2 regions of the Bradyrhizobium sp. AUGA SZCCT0222 genome follow, and region 2 is predicted to be linked to the other one. Evidence: riboswitches for the same ligand, from Rfam matches in the RefSeq annotation. Region 2 holds a riboswitch; the other holds the start of a gene.
What was found. Region 2 has a riboswitch for S-adenosylmethionine ahead of metX (homoserine O-acetyltransferase MetX). Riboswitches for the same ligand answer to the same signal wherever they lie in the genome.
Positions count from the first base shown of each region.

Region 1: linked by a shared signal. The riboswitch ahead of JQ629_RS05915 (O-succinylhomoserine sulfhydrylase) and the one ahead of metX (homoserine O-acetyltransferase MetX) in region 2 are both predicted to bind S-adenosylmethionine.

Region 1 covers NZ_JAFCLX010000005.1:99,756-110,898, reverse strand. The annotation lists gene ku (non-homologous end joining protein Ku) at 1-256, opposite strand, end outside; gene apaG (Co2+/Mg2+ efflux facilitator ApaG/CorD) at 1,215-1,607, opposite strand; gene JQ629_RS05930 (OpgC domain-containing protein) at 1,853-3,085, shown strand; gene JQ629_RS05925 (SGNH/GDSL hydrolase family protein) at 3,085-3,843, shown strand; gene JQ629_RS05920 (SGNH/GDSL hydrolase family protein) at 3,857-4,882, shown strand; gene JQ629_RS05915 (O-succinylhomoserine sulfhydrylase) at 5,049-6,242, opposite strand; SAM riboswitch at 6,315-6,394, opposite strand; gene JQ629_RS05910 (2'-deoxycytidine 5'-triphosphate deaminase) at 6,473-7,621, shown strand; gene JQ629_RS05905 (PQQ-dependent sugar dehydrogenase) at 7,723-9,057, opposite strand; gene JQ629_RS05900 (hypothetical protein) at 9,206-10,261, shown strand; gene JQ629_RS05895 (MATE family efflux transporter) at 10,425-11,143, shown strand, end outside.
Region 2 covers NZ_JAFCLX010000047.1:169-11,311, forward strand. The annotation lists gene JQ629_RS37600 (hypothetical protein) at 326-460, shown strand; gene JQ629_RS37605 (hypothetical protein) at 558-692, shown strand; gene JQ629_RS29500 (hypothetical protein) at 909-1,280, opposite strand; gene JQ629_RS29505 (Crp/Fnr family transcriptional regulator) at 1,651-2,130, opposite strand; gene JQ629_RS29510 (TIGR02594 family protein) at 2,237-2,929, opposite strand; partial or broken gene JQ629_RS29515 (alpha/beta fold hydrolase) at 3,171-4,036, shown strand; gene metW (methionine biosynthesis protein MetW) at 4,136-4,798, opposite strand; gene metX (homoserine O-acetyltransferase MetX) at 4,806-6,008, opposite strand; SAM riboswitch at 6,097-6,176, opposite strand; gene JQ629_RS29530 (chorismate mutase) at 6,338-7,198, shown strand; gene hisC (histidinol-phosphate transaminase) at 7,229-8,326, shown strand; gene JQ629_RS29540 (prephenate/arogenate dehydrogenase family protein) at 8,334-9,275, shown strand; gene JQ629_RS29545 (malate/lactate/ureidoglycolate dehydrogenase) at 9,299-10,348, shown strand; gene JQ629_RS29550 (HutD/Ves family protein) at 10,372-10,989, shown strand.

The DNA of each region.
Region 1 (11,143 bases), on a different contig from region 2:
GGACCGCCTCCAGCTCCTCTTTCTCGACCTCGACATACTCACCCTTCTTCAACTCGTAGCCGCGGCCCTTCTGGTCGCTCTCGACGACATCGCCGGTCTCGCTATCGACCATCTGCTGCTTCAGCCGGTTGCCGGTCTCCTTGTTGATCATGTGGAAGCGGGTTTTCTCGGCCGAGGTCGAGGCCGGATACAGCGCAATCGGGCATGACACGAGGGAAAGCTTCAGCGAGCCTTTCCAATAGGCGCGAGGGGCCATTACAATCTCCGGCGAGGGTTTGGTTTCGGACCTTCAACGGATGGTGTGGGTTTTGGTTCCTGTTGCGGCCGTCCGTGGTAGCGGTCGTTGCACGAAGAGCAGGTAGCCCGGATGAGCGCAGCGACATCCGGGACCACGCGAAGACTCTCTCCGTCATTCCGGGGCGCGCGTAGCGCGAGCCCGGAATCCATCAGGCCGCCCGATGGATTCCGGGCTCGATGCTGCGCATCGCCCCGGAATGACGGAGAGAGGTGCGGCAAAATAACCCGACGGGCAAATAAGTTCTGAATTACGGAAATCGTGTCAAGCAGAAAATTTCCGTAAATCAAAAATAGTTCTGTTGTCGGCCGACCCAAATCAGTGCGCATCTATCGCCATCCCGTCCCACTCAGAGGGCGTCGGCCGTCGTCACGGACGTTGGACGGGTTGCGATGGACGCTGGTTTACGCCTCGACGATGGCGTGGATAAGCGTACGGCAAAACCGTGTGGTCCTGGCACCCGTTGCAGGTGTCAAGCTGTCGGGTAGGCGAGAGCTGAACGGCAGCGACGGAGTCAACCAAGAACTCGTCTCCGGGGAGATCACGGCATAAGCCGTAAAGCCATTGCGCAGGGAAGGCCGGGTGTTCTCCGCTGCCCTGTATGCTCGTGTGCAGCCTACTTAGTGCTAACCGCACACGGGACCGCGGGTGCAGCGCGCACCCGGTCTTCGCTGCGCCCTCTTGATGAGAGGGCGCGGAAGTTTCTGGCAAAGCTCGGGCGCCATGCGTCGCGAGGACGCGCAGCCACGTTTGGACCTCGGTGCGACAACAAGCAACGCTGTCGTCCCGGCGAACGCCGGGACCCATAACCACAGGAAGAAGTTTGGCGAACGGTCTCTGTTACCGAGGCTCTATCGAGAAATCACGCGGTATGGGTCCCGGCGTTCGCCGGGACGACGCGTGGAGGGTGCGTTGCCCCCTAATTCAACACCCGCTTGTTATCCGGGCTATCCAGCGAAAATGTCGGCACGTCGATCTCGAATTTCTCGCCGCTTTCGTTGACCATCTGATAGCGCCCGGTCATGAAGCCGGACGCGGTGGGGAGCGGCACGCCGGAGGTGTATTCGAAGCGTTCGCCGGGGGCCAGCACCGGCTGCTCGCCGACCACGCCTTCGCCGCGGACTTCCTGCTTGCGGCCGGTGGCGTCGGTGATGATCCAGTGCCGCGTCCGCAGCTGCACCGTCTCATTGCCCGAATTGGTGATGACGATGGTGTAGGACCAGAAATACTGGCCCTTCGCGACCGACGGGTGCTCCGGCATGAAGTTCGGTTCGACGGTGACTTCGATCTGACGGGTGACGGCGCGATACATGAATAAAAGCTTCCAGAATCCTGTGCCGCATCATAGCGAAGAAAGCCGATGGAACCAATCGCGGGGCCGGCCGGCAGGGGCGGGGCGTCCACGCTATTCCATCCTTGTTTCAACACAGTTTCGCCCTAAGGCGCACCCGCGCGGTCCGGATCGCCGTATCTGGCTTGTCTTGCGTGCTTGGGGGGCCGATATTGTGCCCTCGTGCCGTGCAATTTGCGTCAGATTCGCTGCCAAAACGGTGCCCGATGTCGTCCATTGCCGATCAAATTGCCGGACCATCCGTGAGTAACGCCGCGGTAGCCTCCGCGCCGGCGATCACGCTGCCGGCGGCCGGCGAGCGCGAATTGCGGCTCGATCTGTTTCGCGGGCTGGCGCTGTGGCTGATCTTCATCGATCATTTGCCGGCGAACATCCTGACCTGGTTCACGATCCGCAATTACGGCTTTTCCGACGCCACCGAGATCTTCATCTTCATCTCCGGCTATACCGCGGCGTTCGTCTATGGCCGCGCCATGCTGGAATCCGGCTTCGTGATCGCCACCGCCCGCATCATGCGGCGGGTCTGGCAGATCTACGTGGCGCATGTGTTCCTGTTCACGATCTTCCTGGCGGAGATTTCCTACGTCGCCACCAATTTCAACAACCCGCTGTATTCGGAAGAAATGGGGATCATGGATTTCCTCAAGCAGCCGGATGTCACGATCATCCAGGCCTTGCTGCTGAGATTCCGTCCCGTCAACATGGACGTGCTGCCGCTCTATATCGTGCTGATGCTGTTCCTGCCCCTCATCCTGTGGCTGATGAAGTGGCGGCCCGACGTCTCGCTGGCGCTGTCGGTGGCGCTCTACGCGGCGACCTGGCAGTTCGATCTGTATTTGTCGGCCTATCCGAACGGATTCTGGGCCTTCAATCCGTTCGCATGGCAATTGCTGTTCGTGTTCGGCGCCTGGTGCGCGCTCGGCGGCGCCGAGCGGATGTCGGCGATCCTCTCCTCGCGGATCACCATGTGGATCTGCATTGCCTATCTGCTGGCCGCCTTCTTCGTCACGCTGACCTGGCACATCCCGCAACTGAGCCGCTTCATGCCGAAGCTGATCGAGCAGTGGATGTACCCGATCACCAAGACCGATCTGGATGTACTGCGGTTCGCGCACTTCCTGGCGCTGGCGGCGATCACCGTCCGCTTCCTGCACAAGGACTGGCCAGGGCTGAAATCGCCCTGGCTGCGACCATTGATCCTGTGCGGGCAGCATTCGCTTGAGATATTCTGCCTCGGCGTCTTCCTCGCCTTTGCCGGGCATTTCGTGCTGGCCGAAATCTCCGGTGGAGCGGGGCTGCATTTCCTGATCAGCCTCGCCGGGGTACTCATCATGTCCGGCATGGCGTGGGTCATTTCGTGGTACAAGCATTCCGCCGACAAGAATGCCTCGAAGAAAAAGGGCGCTGTTGGCAACGCCGATATGGCGGGAGGGGGCTGATGAAGTCCAACCCGGTGATGATCCTGGGGCTGACCTTGATTGCCGGCTTGCTGGCCGTGGCTCCCGTGCGCGCCGAGGATGCCCCTGCCAATTGCGAGGTTCCGGCCTATCTGCTGACGTCCGAGAGTAAGTTGCCCAAGGTCGAGACGGCCATTGCCGGCGACCGCCGGCTGGAAATTCTGGTGGTGGGCAGCCGGTCGTCGAGCATCCCGTCGTCCGAAGCCAGCGCCTATCCCGGCCGGCTGCAGGCGATGTTGAAGGAGGCGCTGCCGAAAGTCGCCGTGAACGTATCCGTAGAACTACAGGTCAAGAAGACGGCCGAAGAGGTCGCTGGCGGACTTGTTAAGCTGGTCGAGCTAAAGAAGCCTACTTTGGTTATCTGGCAGACCGGCACCTACGATGCTATCCGATCGATCGATCCCGATGATTTCCGCGCCGGTGTCGAAGAGGGCGTTGCTGCGTTGCAGAAGGCGGGGGTCGACGTGATCCTGATGAATCTTCAATACAGCCCGCGCACTGAAACGATGATTTCCGCGCCGCCCTACCTGGATAATATCCGTGTGGTGGCGCAGCAGCACGACATTCCCTTGTTCGACCGCTTCGCCATGATGCGGCACTGGAGCGACGCCGGAGATTTCGACCTGTCCACCACGTCGCATGGCCCTGACCTGGCCAAGCGGGTGCACGATTGCCTTGGCCGCGCGCTGTCGAAATTCGTGATCGACGCGGCGCATGTGAACCCGGCCCAGCAGAATTGAGGAACTAGCGTAAATGAGTCGTTACTGCCCTTTTTTGCCGTCGACATCGCTGGCAGCGTTCGCCATCGCGGCGATGGTGCTACTGATGCCGGCGTCCGTTTTGCCGGTGCAGGCGCAGGCGACCCAGACCGCCCAGCAGGCGACGCTGTCCGACACGGCCAAAACTGAAGCCGCCAAGCCGCCGGCGGCGTCGACCACGGGTGCGGGCAGCGTGGCGGCCGCCGAGCCGTCCGGTCCGGCGGCGCAGAGGAGCGTTACCGGCAAGGCGATCGACAAGGCCAAAGAGGTCGCGAAATCGGCCGCCGACATCTTCAGCCGTGTTCCCTGCCTGCCGCCGAAGGGTGGCGCCAAAAAGATGGGATCGCTGCCGCGTGTCGCGGGCAAGCTGGCCGCGGGCGAGCCGGTGGTGATCATCGCGTTCGGATCGTCGTCGACCGCGGGCTTCGGCGCGACCTCGCCGGAATTCAACTATCCCAACCGCCTCGCAGCGCAGCTGCACCGGCAATATCCGACCGCCGACATCACCGTGATCAATCGCGGCCAGGGCGGCGAGGACGCGCCTGAAATGATGAAGCGCCTGCAGACCTCGGTCATCGACATGCATCCGGACCTGGTGATCTGGCAGGTCGGCACCAATGCCGTGCTGCGCAATCTCGATCCGGCTGAGACCATCAAGCTGGTGGAAGACGGTGTCGCGCGCATTCAGGCGACCGGCGCCGATCTGGTGCTGATCGATCCGCAATATTCGCCGCGCGTCAACGAACGCGCGGAGAGCGCGGGCAAGATGATCAATTTGCTCAACAAGGTCGCCGAACTGCGCAAGGTCGGCATCTTCCCGCGCTTCGAGGTGATGCGCGACTGGCACGAGAAGCAGGCGATCCCGATGGACAATTTCGTCATCGCCGACGGCCTGCACATGAGCGACTGGGGCTACGCCTGCTTCGCGCAGCTGCTCGGCGACGACATCATCCGCTCGGTCGGCCAGATCAAGCTCGGCGTCAACGTGCCGTCGAACGTGCGGACGTACCGGCCGATGTAGCCGTGTTGCCGTTACACACCGCCGTCGTCCCGGCGAAGGCCGGGACCCATACGCCGCGGCCGTGCGGCTAAAAGGCAGTGGTCGACGACTTCCTTAACTCACACGACCCTGTGGTTATGGGTCCCGGCTCAAGGCCGGGACGACGATGGTGTTGGTGGCAAGCACCTCACGCCTTCTCCAGCGCGGCCTCGAAATCCTCGATCAGGTCATCCGCATGCTCGAGCCCGGCGGAGAAGCGAATGAAGCCCTCGCTGATGCCGAGTTCGGCGCGCGCCTCCGGCGTCAGACGCTGATGCGTCGTGGTCGGCGGATGGGTGACGAGGCTCTTGGCGTCGCCGAGATTGTTCGAGATCCGCGAGATCTGCAGCGCGTTGAGGCAGCGGAACGCGGCCTGCTTGCCGCCCTTGACCTCGAAGCCGACCAGGGTCGAGCCGGCGCGCATCTGCCGCTTCACCAGTTCGGCCTGCGGATGATCGGCACGGCCGGGATAGATCAGCCGCGAAATCTTCGGATGCTTCGCCAGCGCATCGGCCACCTTGCCCGCGGTCTCGGTCTGCGCGCGTACACGTACCGCCAGCGTCTCCAGTCCCTTGAGCAGCACCCAGGCGTTGAACGGCGACATCGACGGGCCGGTATGGCGCATGAAGTTATGAAGGTGCTCGGCGACGAACGCTTCCGAGGCCAGGATGATGCCGCCGAGGCAGCGGCCCTGGCCGTCGATGTGCTTGGTGGCGGAGTAGACAACGACGTCGGCGCCGAGCGTCAGCGGGCTCTGCCAGATCGGCGTGGCGAACACATTGTCCACGATCAACCGTGCGCCGCCACTGTGCGCGATCTCGGCAATCGCCGGGATGTCGAGCACGTCGAGCGTCGGATTGGTCGGGCTCTCCAGGAAGAAGGACTTGGTGTTCGGCCGCAACGCGCGCTGCCATTGGTCGAGATCAAGACCGTCGACCAGCGTCGTCTCGATCCCGTAGCGCGGCAAGAGATCCTGCACCACGTAAAGGCAGGAGCCGAACAGGGCTTTCGAAGCGACCACGTGGTCGCCGGCCCGGAGCGGTGCGAGGATCGCGGTCGCCACCGCGGCCATGCCGGTCGCGGTCGAGCGCGCGGCTTCCGCGCCCTCGAGTTGGATCATGCGGCGCTCGAACATCTCAATCGTCGGATTGGAATAGCGCGAATAGATAAAGCCGGGCTCCTCGCCCTTGAACCTGGCCTCGCACTGCTCCGCGCTGTCGTAGACGTAGCCTTGGGTGAGGAACAGCGCCTCGGACGTCTCGCCGAACTGCGAGCGTAGCGTGCCGCCATGGACAAGGCGGGTTTCGGGACGATAGCGGGTGGTAGACTTAGCCTCAGGCATGTGACCTCCGTCGTGACCACCATTGAAAATGGTCACAAAAAACCGGCCTGGAAAAATTTCCACAGGCCGGGATCACACGTGTCCCCGGCCTGTTTAGCGACTTATTTAACGTGGCTGCAAGCCGGCCGGCTCAAATCACCACGGGATAAGTCATGCTGATATTCCCTCGCGCCCTTTTCGTCAAGCCGGCCATCGGATAACCCCTAAATGCCCATATTTATGAGGTTTGGATGACATCTGGGTCATCCTCCCGGGCTCCCTTGAGGACCGCCGTGCCTTTCACGCTGCCGCCCGACGCCAACGGAATTCTGCCCGACCGCATGATCGCGGCGATGGCGGATGCGGGCCTGATCCTGCCGGCCTATCCCTTTGTCGAGAGCCAGATCCAGCCCGCAAGCCTCGATCTTCGCCTCGGCGACATCGCCTACCGGGTACGCGCGAGCTTCCTCCCGGGGCCGGGTGCGACGGTCGCCGAGCGTATCGACGAGCTGAAACTGCACGAGATCGACCTCACTGACGGGGCGGTGCTGGAAACCAACTGCGTCTACATCGTGCCGCTGCTGGAGAGCCTCGCGCTGCCGCCGGAGATCGTCGCCGCCGCCAACCCCAAGAGCTCGACCGGGCGGCTCGACGTGTTCACCCGCGTGATCGCGGACGGCACCCGCCGCTTCGACATGATCGGCGCCGGCTATCACGGGCCGCTCTATGCCGAGATCAGCCCGAAGACGTTTCCAGTGCTGCTGCGCGAGGGATCCCGGCTGTCTCAAGTGCGCTTCCGCACCGGCGACGCCATCCTCAACGCGGACGAGTTGGACGCGCTGCATGAGGCTGAGCGGCTGGTCGACATCGACGACGCCGATCTCGCCAATGGCGTGGCGCTGAGCGTCGATCTGAGCGGCGCGAATTCCGGCGGCTTTGTCGGCTACCGCGCCAAGCGCCATACCGGCGTGGTCGATGTCGACCGCCGCGGCGGCTATGCGGTCGACGAATTCTGGGAGCCGATCGCGGCGCGCCCGGACGGCAGCCTGATCCTCGATCCCGGCGAGTTCTATATTCTGGCCTCGAAAGAGGCGGTGCAGATTCCACCGGATTACGCCGCCGAGATGGTGCCGTTCGATCCTCTGGTCGGCGAATTCCGCGTGCATTATGCCGGCTTCTTCGATCCCGGCTTTGGCTATGCCGGCGCCGGCGGGCAGGGCTCGCGCGCCGTCCTGGAAGTGCGCTCGCGCGAAGTGCCGTTCATCCTCGAGCACGGCCAGATCGTCGGCCGTCTGGTCTATGAAAAGATGCTGGCGCGGCCCGACGCCATGTACGGCCAGCGCATCGGCTCGAACTATCAGGCGCAGGGCCTGAAGCTGAGCAAGCATTTCCGGTTGTAATTCTCACCCTCGTCATTGCGAGCGAAGCGAAGCAATCCATGCTCACAAGCAAAGATGGATTGCTTCGTCGCGACGCTCCTCGCAATGACGGTGGTTGGTGCCTACCGCGCAGCCGACGTCATCGAAGGCGTCACGCGCCATATCGTGTTGCCGACGTCGTCGGCCACCAATAGCGCGCCCTGCTTGTCGAGCCGCACGCCGACCGGACGTCCGCGGGCTTCGCCGTCATCACTGACAAAGCCGGTCAGCACGTCCTGCGGCTTGCCGGAAGGCTTGCCGCCCTCGAACGGCACGAAGATCACCTTGTAGCCGGCGCGCGGCTTGCGATTCCACGAGCCGTGCTGGCCGATGAAAGCGCCGCCCGCCATCGCTTGCGGAAACAGATCGCCCGTGTTGAACGCCAGCCCGAGTGCAGCGGTATGCGCGCCGAGCGCGTAGTCCGGCGCCATTGCCTTGGCGACCATGTCGGGACGTCGCGGCTCGACGCGGGTATCGACGCGGTCGCCGAAATAGCTGTAGGGCCAGCCATAGAACGCGCCGTCCTTCACCGAGGTCATGTAATCAGGCACCAGATCGTTGCCGAGTTCATCGCGCTCGTTGACGACCACCCAGAGTTCGCCGGTGTGTGGATTCCATGCAGGTCCGTTCGGATTGCGCAGGCCTGAGCCAAACACCCGCCATGTGCCGCTGGCGCGATCGACCTCCAATACGGCGGCGCGATCCTTCTCGGCCTCGATGCCGTTCTCGCCGATGTTGCTGTTGGAGCCGACGGTCGCATAAAGCTTCGATCCGTCGGGGCTGGCGGTCAGGTCCTTGGTCCAGTGATGATTGAGGGTGCCCGCGGGCAGGTCGGCGAGCTTCTCGCCCGGTGCGGTGATTCTGGTGTCGCCGGCGTGATAGGGAAATTTCATGATCGCGTCGGTATTGGCGACATAGAAATCATCGCCCACCAGCACCATGCCGAACGGCGAGTTCAGTCCGCTCAGAAAGATGCTGCGGGTTTCAGCGGTACCGTCGCCATCGGCGTCGCGCAACAGCGTGATGCGATTGGCGCTCGGCACGCCGGCGCCGGCCCGGCTTAACGCCCACTTGAAGAAGAAGCCTTTGATGCCCCCGCCGTCCGGTTTCGGTGGGGCGTTGGACTCGGCCACCAGCACGTCGCCATTTGGCAGCACGTAGACCGTGCGCGGATGTTCGAGCCCGCTGGCGAAGGCATTCACGGCCATGCCGTTGGCGGCGGTGGGCTTGCCGCCTTCGGGCCAGCCCTTGGCGGCGGCGATGTTGACGGTCGGTATCCACGAGGTTTGCGGCGATGGTAGCTGGGGCGAGGGACCATAGGTCTGGTCGGCGGAGCCCGACGGAGCCTGTTCGTTACAGGCGGCGAGAGGAAGCGCCAGCGCTCCCAGACATAGCGCCAGCCGAAGATGGCTATGCATGACGGCTCCTTGCATATCGATGTACAATGCGGTGCATATCGTTCCACCAATGCGGAAAGCCGGCCATTGTTCGCGGTGCCTGCCATGAAATTCGCGTGAATTGAACCGCAACGCCTGCTTGCGGAAAGAGAAGGGAACCGGGATGGCGATGACTGAGGCGAAGGATGACCGCGCGCAGCAAGCGCAATGGGCGAAGTGGCGCAGCATCGCTGATCTCTATCACGCGTTTTTCACCGGCCTCGTTCTCACCGTCGTCTCCCGCCGCGGCACGGCGGACGCCGCCGAATTCGTGTTCCGGGTGTTTCGCCGCCAGCAGCAGGAACGCTTCCTGCCGGGGTTGGAAAAACTCGGGCTCAGCCATCTGCCGCCGGCGGTCGCGGCTGCGCAGTATCACTATCTCTCCAACTGGATCGGCGGCGTCCATGTCGAGTACATGTACGAGACCGATCGCAAGGCCTGGATCCGTTATCCGCCGCCGCGCTGGATCTGGCGGGGCACGGCGATCTGCGGCGTGCCCGGCGAAGTGTCGCGCGCGATGCTGCGGGGATGGCACGGCAATAACGGCGTGGCGCTCGGCAATTTGAATCTCGGCTTCGTGTGCACCAAGCAAAGCGTCGACGGCCAGGACGGCCTCGAAGGCTATTACTGCGAATACGATCATCCGCTCGAGTCAGATGCGCGGATGGTGTTCGCGCGGCATCTCGAAGCGCCGCGCTTCGATCCCACCACCGCGCCGGCATTGCCTGTTGCAAGCTGGCCGAAGCCGCGGTTGGAAAAGGCCTATCGCAACTACGCGATGGAATATGTGAAGACCGCGGCTCCCGTGATGGTGCAATGCTTCGGCCCGGAGGATGCCCGATATCTGTTGCACCTCACCGGCAAGCTGATCGGCATGCAATATTTCGACGAGATCGCGCAAAACCTCGGGGCGCGCCGCGGCGGGCCGAAGGAATTTGCTGGCTTCCTGCGTGCGCTGTTCGAGGCGCAGGATGATGCGGTTGAGATCAGCGAGTCCGACGGCACGTTCGAAATCCGGCAGCAAAGCTGGAAGCTGATGGCCGATGTCGGCGATTATCACCCGGCCTGCGCCAGTGTCCTGCAGGGATTGTTCGAGGGCCTGGCGGCCGGCTGCGGCCGCCATATTCCGGTCCATTTGAAGCCGTCAACCGGTGGAAAGGCACCGTTCGTCTGGTCGATTGGCTAAAGGGAGCGCGCTCGCCTGCAATCGCGCAGGGCCCCATTGCGTTGCGCGCACGCGGAATCGGGCCTTGCCGTGCTAGGAAACAGCTCGGCGCAGCGAGATAATGCGCCCAAAATATTGAATGGGCGCGCGACCTTAAGGTTGCCTTTCGCGCGCGGGAGCAGAAATGTCCGATATCGGCGTTGCCGAAATTCCCGTCGACGAGGAAGAACGCCCGCTGCCGCCACCGCCGCCGCCGGCGAAGAACGCGCTGATCGACGGTCCGATCCTGCGCACGCTGCTGTGGCTCGCCTGGCCCAACGTCATTGCGCTCTCGGCCGGCACCTGCGTGGTGATCGCCGAGACCTCCTATATCGGCCGGTTAGGGGTGGAATCGCTGGCCGCGATGGCGCTGGTGTTTCCCTGCGTGATCCTGACCATGACGATGTCGGGCGGCGCCATGGGCGGCGGTGTCGCATCCGCGATCGCGCGTGCGCTCGGCGCCGGGGACACGGAGCGGGCGTCGGTGCTCGCCGCGCATGCCTTGCTGATCGGCCTCTGCTTCGGGCTCGTCTTCATGCTGGGCATGCTGATCTTCGGCCCCAAGTTGCTGGAATTGCTCGGCGGCCGCGGCAACGTGCTGACGCAGGCGATCGGCTACACGCAGATATTTTTCGGCGGCGCCGTCGTGCCGTGGCTGATGAACACGATGGCCGGCATCCTGCGCGGCACCGGCAACATGAAACTGCCGTCGCTGCTGATGCTTATTTCCGCCGTCTGCCAGATCATCCTTGGCGGCACGCTCGGTCTCGGCCTCGGGCCGATTCCGCAATTCGGCATGCGCGGCGTCGCCGCCGGTTCGCTGATCGCCTTTATGGTCAGCATCTCCGTGATGACGTGGTATCT
Region 2 (11,143 bases):
CCGCGCCATCGTCTCAGCGCAAACCAGCGTCCACCGCAACCCGTCCACGTCCGTGACGACGGCCGACGCCCTCTGAGTGGGACGGGATGGCGATAGATGCGCACTGATTTGGGCCGGCCGACAACAGAAATATTTTTGATTTACAGAAATTTTCTACTTGACACGGTTTCCGAAAAACAGAACTGATTTGCTCCGGCTTCGCCAAGGCTACGCCGGGCGCGGCCGTCGGGTCGTTTTGTCGCGCCTGCTGCGCCCGTCCGCGGGCATAGGTCTCCCAAATGGAACCGGCGACCGCTCAGAACGTTTGCGCGGGGTGGAGGACGCCATGCGCAAAGTCTTCTCACTGTTGGACAACGAACAGCGACAGGCTCTCATCGAGGTTGTCGACCTCAGCACGGCGATTGCTTCAGCCGGGCTCATCGTGTCGCTCCTCAGACTGTTCGTCGACCTGATGACGTGAACCGCCTGAGCCATCGGGTGGGTGGGAGTTTCTGGCTAACCCGCTTCGAGGGCCGGAACGACTCGTGCGGTCGGTTTTGAATCCCTGGAGGTGCGTAATGAAACACGACCTGATTCATGAGGACGCTGCGAGAGAAGCGCTGCCGACTGAGGCAGAGCGGAACTACGGGATGCTGACCGCTGGTGTTATGGCCCTCGTGGCTGTTGGAATGGCGATCTACTGGATCGCGTAGAGCATACGAGGTCATACCATAAAGCCCGCCGGATTCGCTCCCGGCGGGCTTGGTGGCCGCATCTAAATCTCATTAGGCGGTATGTAGGATGGGTAGAGCGCAGCGAAACCCATCACCTATTCGCAGACTGCAGTGATGGGTTTCGCCATCATCGGGCGCGCATTCGCGCGACCCGTTGGCTCTACCCATCCTACCGTTCTGTTCGAGCCGTCTTGCTCAAGCCGTCTTGGCAAACATCGTCAGGACACCATCGGCGATGTTGATGGCCACGACTTGTGACGAAGTCAGGCCCTTGGCCTTGAGCACAGATGCCGCTTCCGGCGTCGCGTCAATGGATTTGCGAAGCGACTGAATGTCTTCCTCACGTGTCTGGGCCACGAGCTCATCGACTTTCGAGCGCACCGCCGGCTGCAGATCCTTGATGTCGACGACCTGTATGCTCCGGATGACCGTGCTCGACTGAGGCGCCTGTGTCTCGGATTGCGACGGGCTTCCTTGCGATTGCGAGGGGGTTCCCTGTGCCTGCACGAAAGCTGGCGCGCCCAGAAAGAGGGCGGCAATGATGACGGATGCCGTAACGATGCGCATGCTCACTCCTTTTCAGTTTGACTGGAAGGACTCCTATCCACGAAGTTTGGTTGGGGTCTGATTCCGATGTGGCCATTCAGTGAAACCAATGCGGCTGCAATGCGCAGGCCCGGCCCTGCCGGTTCCCGGTCTGACCAGAGGTTGCGATTTGCCGTGGGGAGCTACAGCCTGGTGGGTTTTGAGGCGGCCGACACGCACTTTCCCACCGTCATCCTGAGGTGCGCGCTCTTGCGCGCCTCGAAGGATGATACGGCCCGTGGCCCATCCTTCGAGGCTCGCTGCGCTCGCACCTCAGGATGACGTGCGCCGAATCAAGCAAAAGTCATCCTGCTCTAGATGTTGTCGCCCACCTGATGCATGCGAGGCTGCGTCATTCACTGGCGTGAAGCATCTGCAACTCGGCAATGCGACTGTCGGCACGGCGGAGCCGCCGGCAAAGCTCGCGGTTGATGTTCTGCATCACCATCACATAGGCGTGGATGTCGGCCTTGTAGCACGCGTAGAGTTGCCTGGCCGTGAGCTCGTACAGCACGGTAGGGCTCTCCGCGACGACGGTGGCTGAGCGGTTCTGCATTTCGATCAGCGTCATTTCGCCGAAAAAATCCCCGGGCTCGAGACCCGTCATGCGTAGGACGCGCCCGGAATCCAGCAGCTTGCTCACCACCAGCTGGCCGGAGTGAACGATGAACATCGATCGACCCGCCTCGCCTTCCGCGACGACCGTGGCGCCGGCGTCGAAGCGGCGCTCGGCCAGCATTGAGATCAAAAGATCGAGGCTTGCGTCTGAGAGGCCACCGAAGAAAGGCGTGGCGAGCAGGAACGCTTTCAGATCTGGGGAGCTGACAGCCATCGGGCCAATATACCCGCGCGCCCGGCGGCGGCAAGCGGGCCCGGCCAAGATGGGCACGGCGCAGACGCGCCTGTGCCCACCTTGCGGTTCCTTTGCAGTGACGATTTCAACTCGTCGGCATCACGTAGGCGTAGATCCGGCCGCGCGAGACCGGCGCTTCCCGGACCCGGTTGCCGTTGTTGCCGGAGATCATGATCGGGTTGCCCTTGGCGTCGATGCCGGTGATCACGCCGACATGGCCGCCGCCGCGGCCCCTTGTCATCACGGCGATGGCGCCGACCTGCGGGCCGGAAACGCGCTGGCCGTAGCTGGCGAACGATTTCGCCATGTCCGAGCCGGTGCCGCGATAGCCGGAATGCTGCAGCACCATGTTCATGAAGCGGGCGCACCACAGGCTGCCACGCCCGGTCGGGTTGCCGCCGAGGTAACGCCGCGCCTCAGCGACGACGTTGGAAGAGCCGCCAAAGCTGCTCGGCGCCATCACGCCGCCGGGCGGCGTCAGGGTCGAATTATGATCGGTGAAAGTGACGTTGACATCGGCGTTAGCGTTGGCATCGGCAAAGCCGCCGGCCTGCATTTGCTTAACGCCGCGTTCCCAGCGCGACAGGCGCGCGATCTTCCGGTGATGGTGGCGGGCGTAATGCCGTGCATGGTGACCGGCGTGGTAGCCGCGGACGTGGCGCCCTGCGCCGTGGTGGGGCCGGGCTGACGCCGGCGTGGCAATGACTGCGATCGAAACCGAACACAACGCCAGCGCAAGGACACGAAGCGACCGGCGAAACGCAAACAACTGAAGCATCTTTGATCCTCTATGACACACCAACTATCTCGCAGCGTTCGTGAACAAACGAACGCGGCGACGGGTTTGAATTTTTGGCTGTGGCGAGAGGAAGATTTCATGCGGCGGTGCGGAAACGATTCCGGGGTGATTCCGCGCCCATTTGATGGCCAAAAAGAAACGAGCCTGCCGCATTGCGGCCCAGAGCATTAACTGCAATTTTCGGGGCCGGAGAACGCGCCAAAACCAAGAGGAACCTTAAATGCCCCATGCCGTCACCAGCGATAATGTCCGCCTGCATTTCGAAGAAGCGGGCACGGGAACGCCGATCATCTTCCTGCATGAATTCGCGGCCGACCACACCAATTGGGAGCCGCAGATGCGCTACTTCTCGCGCGGCCACCGCTGCATCGCCTATTCGGCGCGGGGCTATACGCCTTCCGACGTGCCGCCGACATCAGACGTGTACACCTACAAGCATTTCTACACCGACGCGCTCGCCGTGCTCGATCATCTCGGGATCGCCAAGGCGCATTTCATCGGCCTGTCGATGGGCGCCTATTCGTCGCTGCAGATCGGCCTCAACGCCCCGGAGCGCGCGCTGTCGATGACGCTGGCCGGCGTCGGCTCCGGCTCTGCAATCGAAAATCTCGAAGCCTTCCGCAAGCAATGCCTGGCCAATGCCGAGCAGTACGAAAAGATCGGCTCGGTGGAGGTCGCCAAGGTGACGCGCGAGGCGCCGAGCCGGATTCCGTTCCTGGTCAAGGACCCGCGCGGCCACGCCGATTTCTATGCCGCGCTGGCGCGCCATGACGCCAAGGGCTCGGCCAACACCATGCGCAGTTTTCAGGGCGGCCGGCCCTCGATCTACACCTTGACCGACGCGATCCGCAACGTGCCGACACGGCGCTGATCATCTGCGGCGACGAGGACGACAATTGCATCGAGCCGAGCCTGTTCCTGAAGCAGCATTTGCCGGCGGCGGGACTGACGTTCTTCCCGAAATCGGGCCACGTGCTCAACCTGGAAGAGCCGGCGCTGTTCAATGAAATGGTCGAGCGGTTTATCGCGCTGGTGGAGGCCGGGAGGTGGCCGGTGCGGGATGCAAGGTCGATGGTGGCGGGTTGACCTCCTTCCGTCATTCCGGGGCGATGCAAAGCATCGAACCCGGAATCTCGAGATCCCGGGTCTGGTCCTTCGGACCATCCCGGGATGACGCCTACGGCGTCACTTTCCCTTCTCCGCCCGGCTCAGCAAAAACACACCCTGCTCGCCGAACATGTTCCAGAACCACCACGGCAAATTCAGCCGCAACGGGCGGCCGTAGAGATCGAGGGCGACCGCGCGCTCCATCTTGACGTTGATCTCGTCGCAGAGCTGGACGAAATCCTTGATGGTGCAGAAATGGATGTTCGGCGTGTCGTACCAGGTCGCGGGCAGGTTTTCGGTGCGCGGCATGTGGCCGCCGACCAATAGCTGCAGACGCATCCGCCAGAACCCGAAATTCGGGAACGAGACGATGGCGCGATGGCCGATCCGCAGCAGGTTTTCCAAGACCACCCTCGGCTGCCGGGTCGCCTGCAGCGTCTGCGACAGGATCACGTAGTCGAAGGCGTCGTCGGGATAATTGACGAGGTCGGTGTCGGCGTCGCCCTGCACCACCGCAAGGCCCTTGGCGACGCAGCGGTTGACGCCCTCGCGCGACAGCTCGATGCCGCGGCCGTCGATGCCACGGCTTTCCAGGATCTGCAGCAGCTCGCCATCGCCGCAGCCGACGTCGAGCACTTTGGAGCCGCGCTGCACCATTTCGGCGACCAGCAGATGATCGCTGCGAAGGTTCTCGGTGCGGTGCGGCTCGACGCCGGTGAGCGGCAGGGTCTGTTGAGACATCGACATGTCAACCACCAGCCGTTTTCAGGCCGCGCGCCTTGCCCGCGGATTGCAGAAAAGCGCGCGAAATGTCGAAGAATTCGGGCACGTCGAGCAGGAAGGCGTCGTGGCCGCGGTCGGTTTCGATTTCGGCGAACGACACCCGCGCGCTCGATGCGTTGAGCGCATGCACCAGCGCGCGTGATTCCGCGGTCGGGAACAGCCAGTCCGACGTGAACGACACCACGCAAAAGCGGGTCTGGATGCCGGTAAACGCTTTGGCGAGCACGCCATCATGGTCGGCGGCGATGTCGAAATAATCCATCGCGCGCGTCAGATAGAGATAGGAGTTGGCGTCGAACCGCTCGACGAACGACGAGCCTTGATAGCGCAGATAGCTTTCGACCTGGAAATCGGCGTCGAACGAAAACGTCGGCAACTCGCGGTCCTGCATCCGCCGCCCGAACTTGCGGTGCAGTGCGGCGTCGGAGAGATAGGTGATATGCGCGGCCATCCGCGCGACGCCGAGGCCGCGATGCGGATGCGTGCCATGTTCAAAATAGCGGCCGCCGCGCCAGTCCGGATCGGCCATCACGGCCTGTCGGCCAAGCTCATGGAATGCGATGTTCTGCGCCGAATGCCGCGTCGAACATGCGATCGCCAGCGTCGAGAACACGCGCGCCGGATACGCCGCGGTCCATTGCAGCGCCTGCATGCCGCCCATCGAGCCGCCGACCACGCAGAACAGCGTCTCGATGCCGAGACGATCGATCAGCATGGTCTGCGCGCGCACCATGTCGGGAAGGGTGATGATGGGGAAATCCAGCCCCCACAACTTGCCGGTGGCCGGATTGGTCGAGGCCGGGCCGGTCGAACCCATGCAGCCGCCGATCACGTTGCTGCAGATGATGAAGTAGAGGTTGGTGTCGAGCGGCTTGCCGGGGCCGACCATGGTGTCCCACCAGCCATGCTTGCCGGTGACGGGGTGCGCATTGTTGACATGCTGATCGCCGGTCAGCGCATGGCAAACCAGAATGGCGTTGGACCGGTCCGCATTCAGCTCGCCATAGGTTTGGTAGGCGATCTGGAAGGGCGCCAGATCGACACCGCAATCGAGCTTGAGCGGCTGGTCAGCGCCGAACTTCGCGACCTGCGAAGTCGGATGATCCGACTCGTGGGCCCGATCCTCACTATGGATCGAGGGGCTTGGTATCGACTGAACGTTTGTCATCTCGGCCACCGACCTCGAAAGCTGAGGCCCTCCCGGACAGAAATCAGGCCATAAAAAAAACCCGGCCTGAACAAAGGTTCGACCGGGATCACTTCTGTCCCCGGCCTGTTTAGCGAGTTGTTTAACGTGGCTGCAAGCCGGCCGGCTCAAATGACCACGGAATGGGCTAAAGGTAGTCCGAAGGGAGCTTTTCGTCAAGGCGGGCCATGGTTAACCGGCCGGGCGCGCCATCATTGCCGATGTTTCTCTTTGCTTTCGGCGGCCGTCTTTCCTAATCAATGCCCTTGTATTTGCCGGTGATTTCGGCCCCCGGCGCTAAAGGCTAGAACATGTCCAAGGGACCCTCGAAGGCACCCCCCGCCCCGCCCTCCCTCGCGGTGCTGCGCAAGGAGATCGACAGCATCGACGAGCAGGTTCACCGCCTGTTGATGGCGCGCGGCGACATCATCGATCGGCTGATCCAGGTCAAGGAGACCCAGGAAGTCGGCTCCGCGTTCCGCCCGGCGCGCGAGGCCGACATGATGCGGCGGCTGGTGGAGCGGCACCGCGGCATCCTGCCCATCGACACCATCGAGAGCATCTGGCGCGTCATCATCTCGACCTTCACTTACGTCCAGGCGCCGTTCTCGATGCATGCGGATGTGTCGGTCGGCGAATCCGCGATGCGCGATTCGGCGCGGTTTCATTTCGGATTCGTGGTGCCATACGTCGGGCATTTCAGCGCGCAGGCCGCGGTCGAAGCGGTGGCGAAATCGAAGGGCGATCTGGCGCTGGTCTCGGCGACGTCGAGCCGTACGCCGTGGTGGATTGCGCTCGAAGCCGACGGCGCGCCGAAGATCATCGCGCGGCTGCCGTTCCTCGAACGCGCCGACCATCCGGCGGCCTTGCCGGTGTTCGTGGTCTCGCGCGTCGCCGACAACGCCATGGTGACCGAAGTCGAAACCTGGAGCGTGCGCGTCTCCGGCTGGAACGCCGAGATCGCGCGTGCGCTGGCGCCGCTCGCCGAGATCGTCGCCGTCCCCGATACCGCCTTCGACGGCGCCGCGCTGCTGGTGTCGATATCAGGCATCGGACTTGAGAAGATCAAGACAGCCCTGATCGAGGCCGGCGCGTCGGTGCGCTCCTCGGCCCTCGTCGGCAGCCACGCAACACGCTATACGGTGCCCCCGAACGGGGCGGCCAAATCCTGAAATAGACGCCCTACGATCCGGAGCCAGAAGATGTCCCGCCCCGTGCCGAACCCCGGCATTCTCGATATTGCGCCCTACACCCCCGGCAAGAGCCCGGTGGCCGAGCCCGGCCGCAAGGTGTTCAAGCTGTCCGCCAACGAGACGCCGTTTGGCCCGTCACCGAAGGCGCTGGCGGTCTACAAGGACGCGGCTGGTCATCTGGAGGACTATCCGGAAGGCACCTCACGGGTGCTGCGCGAGGCGATCGGCCGCGCCTTCGGGCTCGATCCGAACCGCATCATCTGCGGCGCCGGCTCGGACGAAATCCTCAATTTGCTGGCGCACACCTATCTCAAGCATGGCGACGAGGCGATCTCGACCAGCCACGGCTTCCTGGTGTACCCGATCGCGACCATGGCGAACGGCGCCAAGAATGTCGTGGCGGCCGAGACCGATTTCACCGCCGACGTCGACGCGATCCTGAAGCTGGTCACGCCGCGCACCAAGATGGTGTGGCTCGCCAATCCGAACAACCCGACCGGAACCTACATTCCGTTCGACGAGGTCAAGCGGCTGCGCGCCGGATTGCCTGATCATGTGCTGCTGGTGCTCGACGCCGCCTATGCCGACTACGTATCGCGCAACGATTACGAACTCGGCATCGAGCTGGTGGCGACCACGGAAAACACCGTGGTGACGCATACGTTCTCCAAGATTCACGGGCTGGCGTCGTTGCGGATCGGCTGGATGTTCGGCCCGGCCAACATCGTCGACGCCGTCAACCGGATTCGCGGGCCCTTCAACGTCTCGACGCCGGCGATGCTGGCCGCGGTCGCCGCGATCGAGGACACCGCGCATGTCCAGATGTCGAAGACCTTTACGGAGCACTGGCGCAACTGGCTGACCGAAGAAATTTCCAAGCTCGGCCTCAAGGTGACGCCGAGCGTGGCGAATTTTGTCCTCATCCATTTCCCGCAGGAGAAGGGCAAGACCTCGGCGGATGCCGACGCTTACTTAACAAAACGCGGCCTGGTGCTGCGGGCGCTGAACAATTACGGCCTGCCGCATGCGCTGCGCATGACCATCGGCACCGAAGAGGCCAACCGCCTCGTCGTCGACGGCCTCAAAGACTTTGTGGCGGGCAAGTGAGCATCACGTGAGCACTGAACCTCTCTTCAAACGCGTCGCGCTGATCGGCTTCGGCCTGATCGGCGGCTCGATCGCCCGCGCCGCACGCGCGCAGGTTCTCGCCGGCGAGATCGTCACCTCGGCACGCTCGGCCAAGACCCGCGCGCGGGTGGAAGAATTGCGCGTGGTCGATCGCGTGCTCGAAACCAACGCGGAGGCGGTCAAAGACGCCGACCTCGTGATCCTCTGCATTCCCGTCGGCGCCTGCGGACCGGTCGCCGAGGAGATCGCGCCGTTCCTCGAGCCGGGCGCCATCGTCTCCGACGTCGGCTCGGTCAAGGGCGCCATCGCGCGCGATATGGGCCCGCATATTCCGCAAGGCGTCCATTTCGTTCCCGCCCATCCCGTCGCCGGCACCGAGCATTCCGGTCCCGATTCCGGCTTTGCCGAACTCTTCATCAACCGCTGGTGCATTCTCACGCCGCCTGATGGGACCGATCCCGCCGCGGTGGAAAAGCTGCGCGAGTTCTGGGCCGGCCTCGGCGCCAAGGTCGAGATCATGACGCCGGACCATCATGATCTCGTGCTCGCGATCACCAGCCATCTGCCGCATCTGATCGCCTACACCATCGTCGGCACCGCGGACGAACTGGCGCAGGTGACGTCGTCGGAAGTGATCAAATTCTCCGCCGGCGGTTTTCGCGATTTCACCCGCATCGCAGCCTCCGATCCGACGATGTGGCGCGACGTGTTCCTGGCCAACAAGGAAGCGGTGCTGGAAATGCTCGGCACCTTCAACGAGGACCTCTCAAAACTCACGCGCGCGATCCGCCGCAACGATGGCGAGGCGCTGTTCGAGCATTTTACCCGCACCCGCGCCATCCGCCGTGGCATCGTCGAGATCGGCCAGGATTCGGCGGCGCCCGACTTCGGCCGCCCGCACGCGAATTTAACAAAGAAGCCGGAGTAGACCGGCTCACGACGGAGCGAAACATGATCATCGACCATTCGAAGCTGCTTGCGCTTACAAACCGCATCGTCACGGCCGGCGGCAGTTCGCCGACGGAAGCCGCCATCGTGGCCGAGCATCTGGTCGAGGCCAATCTGCGCGGCCATGACAGCCATGGCGTCGGCATGCTGGTCGCCTATGTGCGCGACCTCGACGCCGGCACGCTGAAGATCAACCAGACGCCCGAGATCGTCTCCGACACCGGCACCATCTCGGTGTGGGATGCCCGCGCCGGCTACGGCCAGGTGGTCGCGCGCCAGGCGGTGGAATGGGCGATCGAGGCGGCCAGGAAACATGGCGTCGCGGTCAACGGGCTCCGCAACGCGCACCATATCGGCCGCGTCGGCACCTATGGCGAGATCGCCGCCCGCGCCGGCATGGTGGCGCTGCATTTTGTGAATGTCGCTTCGGGTTCACCCGGCGTTGCGCCCTTCCGCGGCCGCGAAGGAAGATTCCTGACCAACCCGGTCTGCATCGCGATCCCCGGCACCGACAACAACGAGCCGATCCTGCTCGATTTCGCCACCAGCCGCGTGGCGCTGGGAAAAGTGCGGGTGGCGCATAATGCCGGCAAGCCGATGCTCGACGGCGCGCTGCTCGACCATGCGGGCCAGCCCACCACCGACCCTTCCGTCATGTACACCGACCCGCGCGGCGTGGTGCTGCCGTTCGGCGAGCACAAGGGCTCCGGATTGGCGCTGGTGTGCGAACTCCTGGCCGGCGCCATTGTCGGCTCGCCTAGCGTCACCACATCGACGCCGCCCGAACGCGGCATCATCAATGGCATGCTGAGCATCGTGATCGACCCTATCAGGCTTTCGACGCGCGACAGCATGATGGCCGAGATCGACGACATGATTTCCTGGGTGAAATCGGCCAAGCCAGCGGAATCGGATTCGCCGGTGCTGATCGCCGGTGAGCCCGAGCGGCTTGCGCGGGCGCAGCGTATCGCCAAAGGCATCGAAATCGATGACACGACCTGGGGCCAGTTGACTGATATCGCCGAGCGCTATCAGATCCGGATCGATAGCTGAGCAACTCCGTTTGGGCGCATGCAATGAAGTCCTCTGCCGGCGGGATGCAGCTAACGGCGCTCGATCCCGCCAGCTACCGGCATATGCCCTGGAAGAACGGCGGCGGGGTCACGATCGATATCGCCGCGGCTATGCTTCCTGGATTCGCGCCGGGCAGTTGGGAAGGAATCGTCTGGCGTTTCAGCCGGACCGCCATCGTGACGCCGGGCGCGTTCTCGGATTTGAGCGGCTATGACCGCCAGCTGGTGCTGGTGTCCGGCGAGGGGCTCGTGCTCGGGACACCCGTTGGAGAGATCGACGTCAGGCAACCGTTCAGGCCGGTCCGGTTTGCCGGAGAAACCAGTATTGTCAGCCGGATCGAAGCCGGCCCCGTCGAAGTCGTCAATCTGATCGGTGACCGGTCGCGCGTGGCGATTGACCTCTCCTGCCCTTTGAGCGGCGCAACGCACGCCTGCCCGGCCGGCATTCACATCGTCTATGCCGCGACAGATTCCTGCGAACTGGCGATCAACGACAAGGCCCGCGAGATCTCGGCCGGCCATGCGATGCGCATCGATGCCGGAGAAAGTTTTGCAGTCGCAAGCCGGCTTGGCACCGTTATCGTCGCCAGCGTTATTCCCGTGGTGCGGACATCCGGCTGATCCGGAACGCAGCAAGGAACGATGACGGTCGGCCGCGCAGTTCCCCTCGCGCAAGCGAGCCATTCCGGAAACACATTGGTAACGCTTCCACTTGTGTTAGCTTGCCAACATCACTTCCGCCAAAGAACTTGCCGCCACTTGAAGAAGCTGCAGC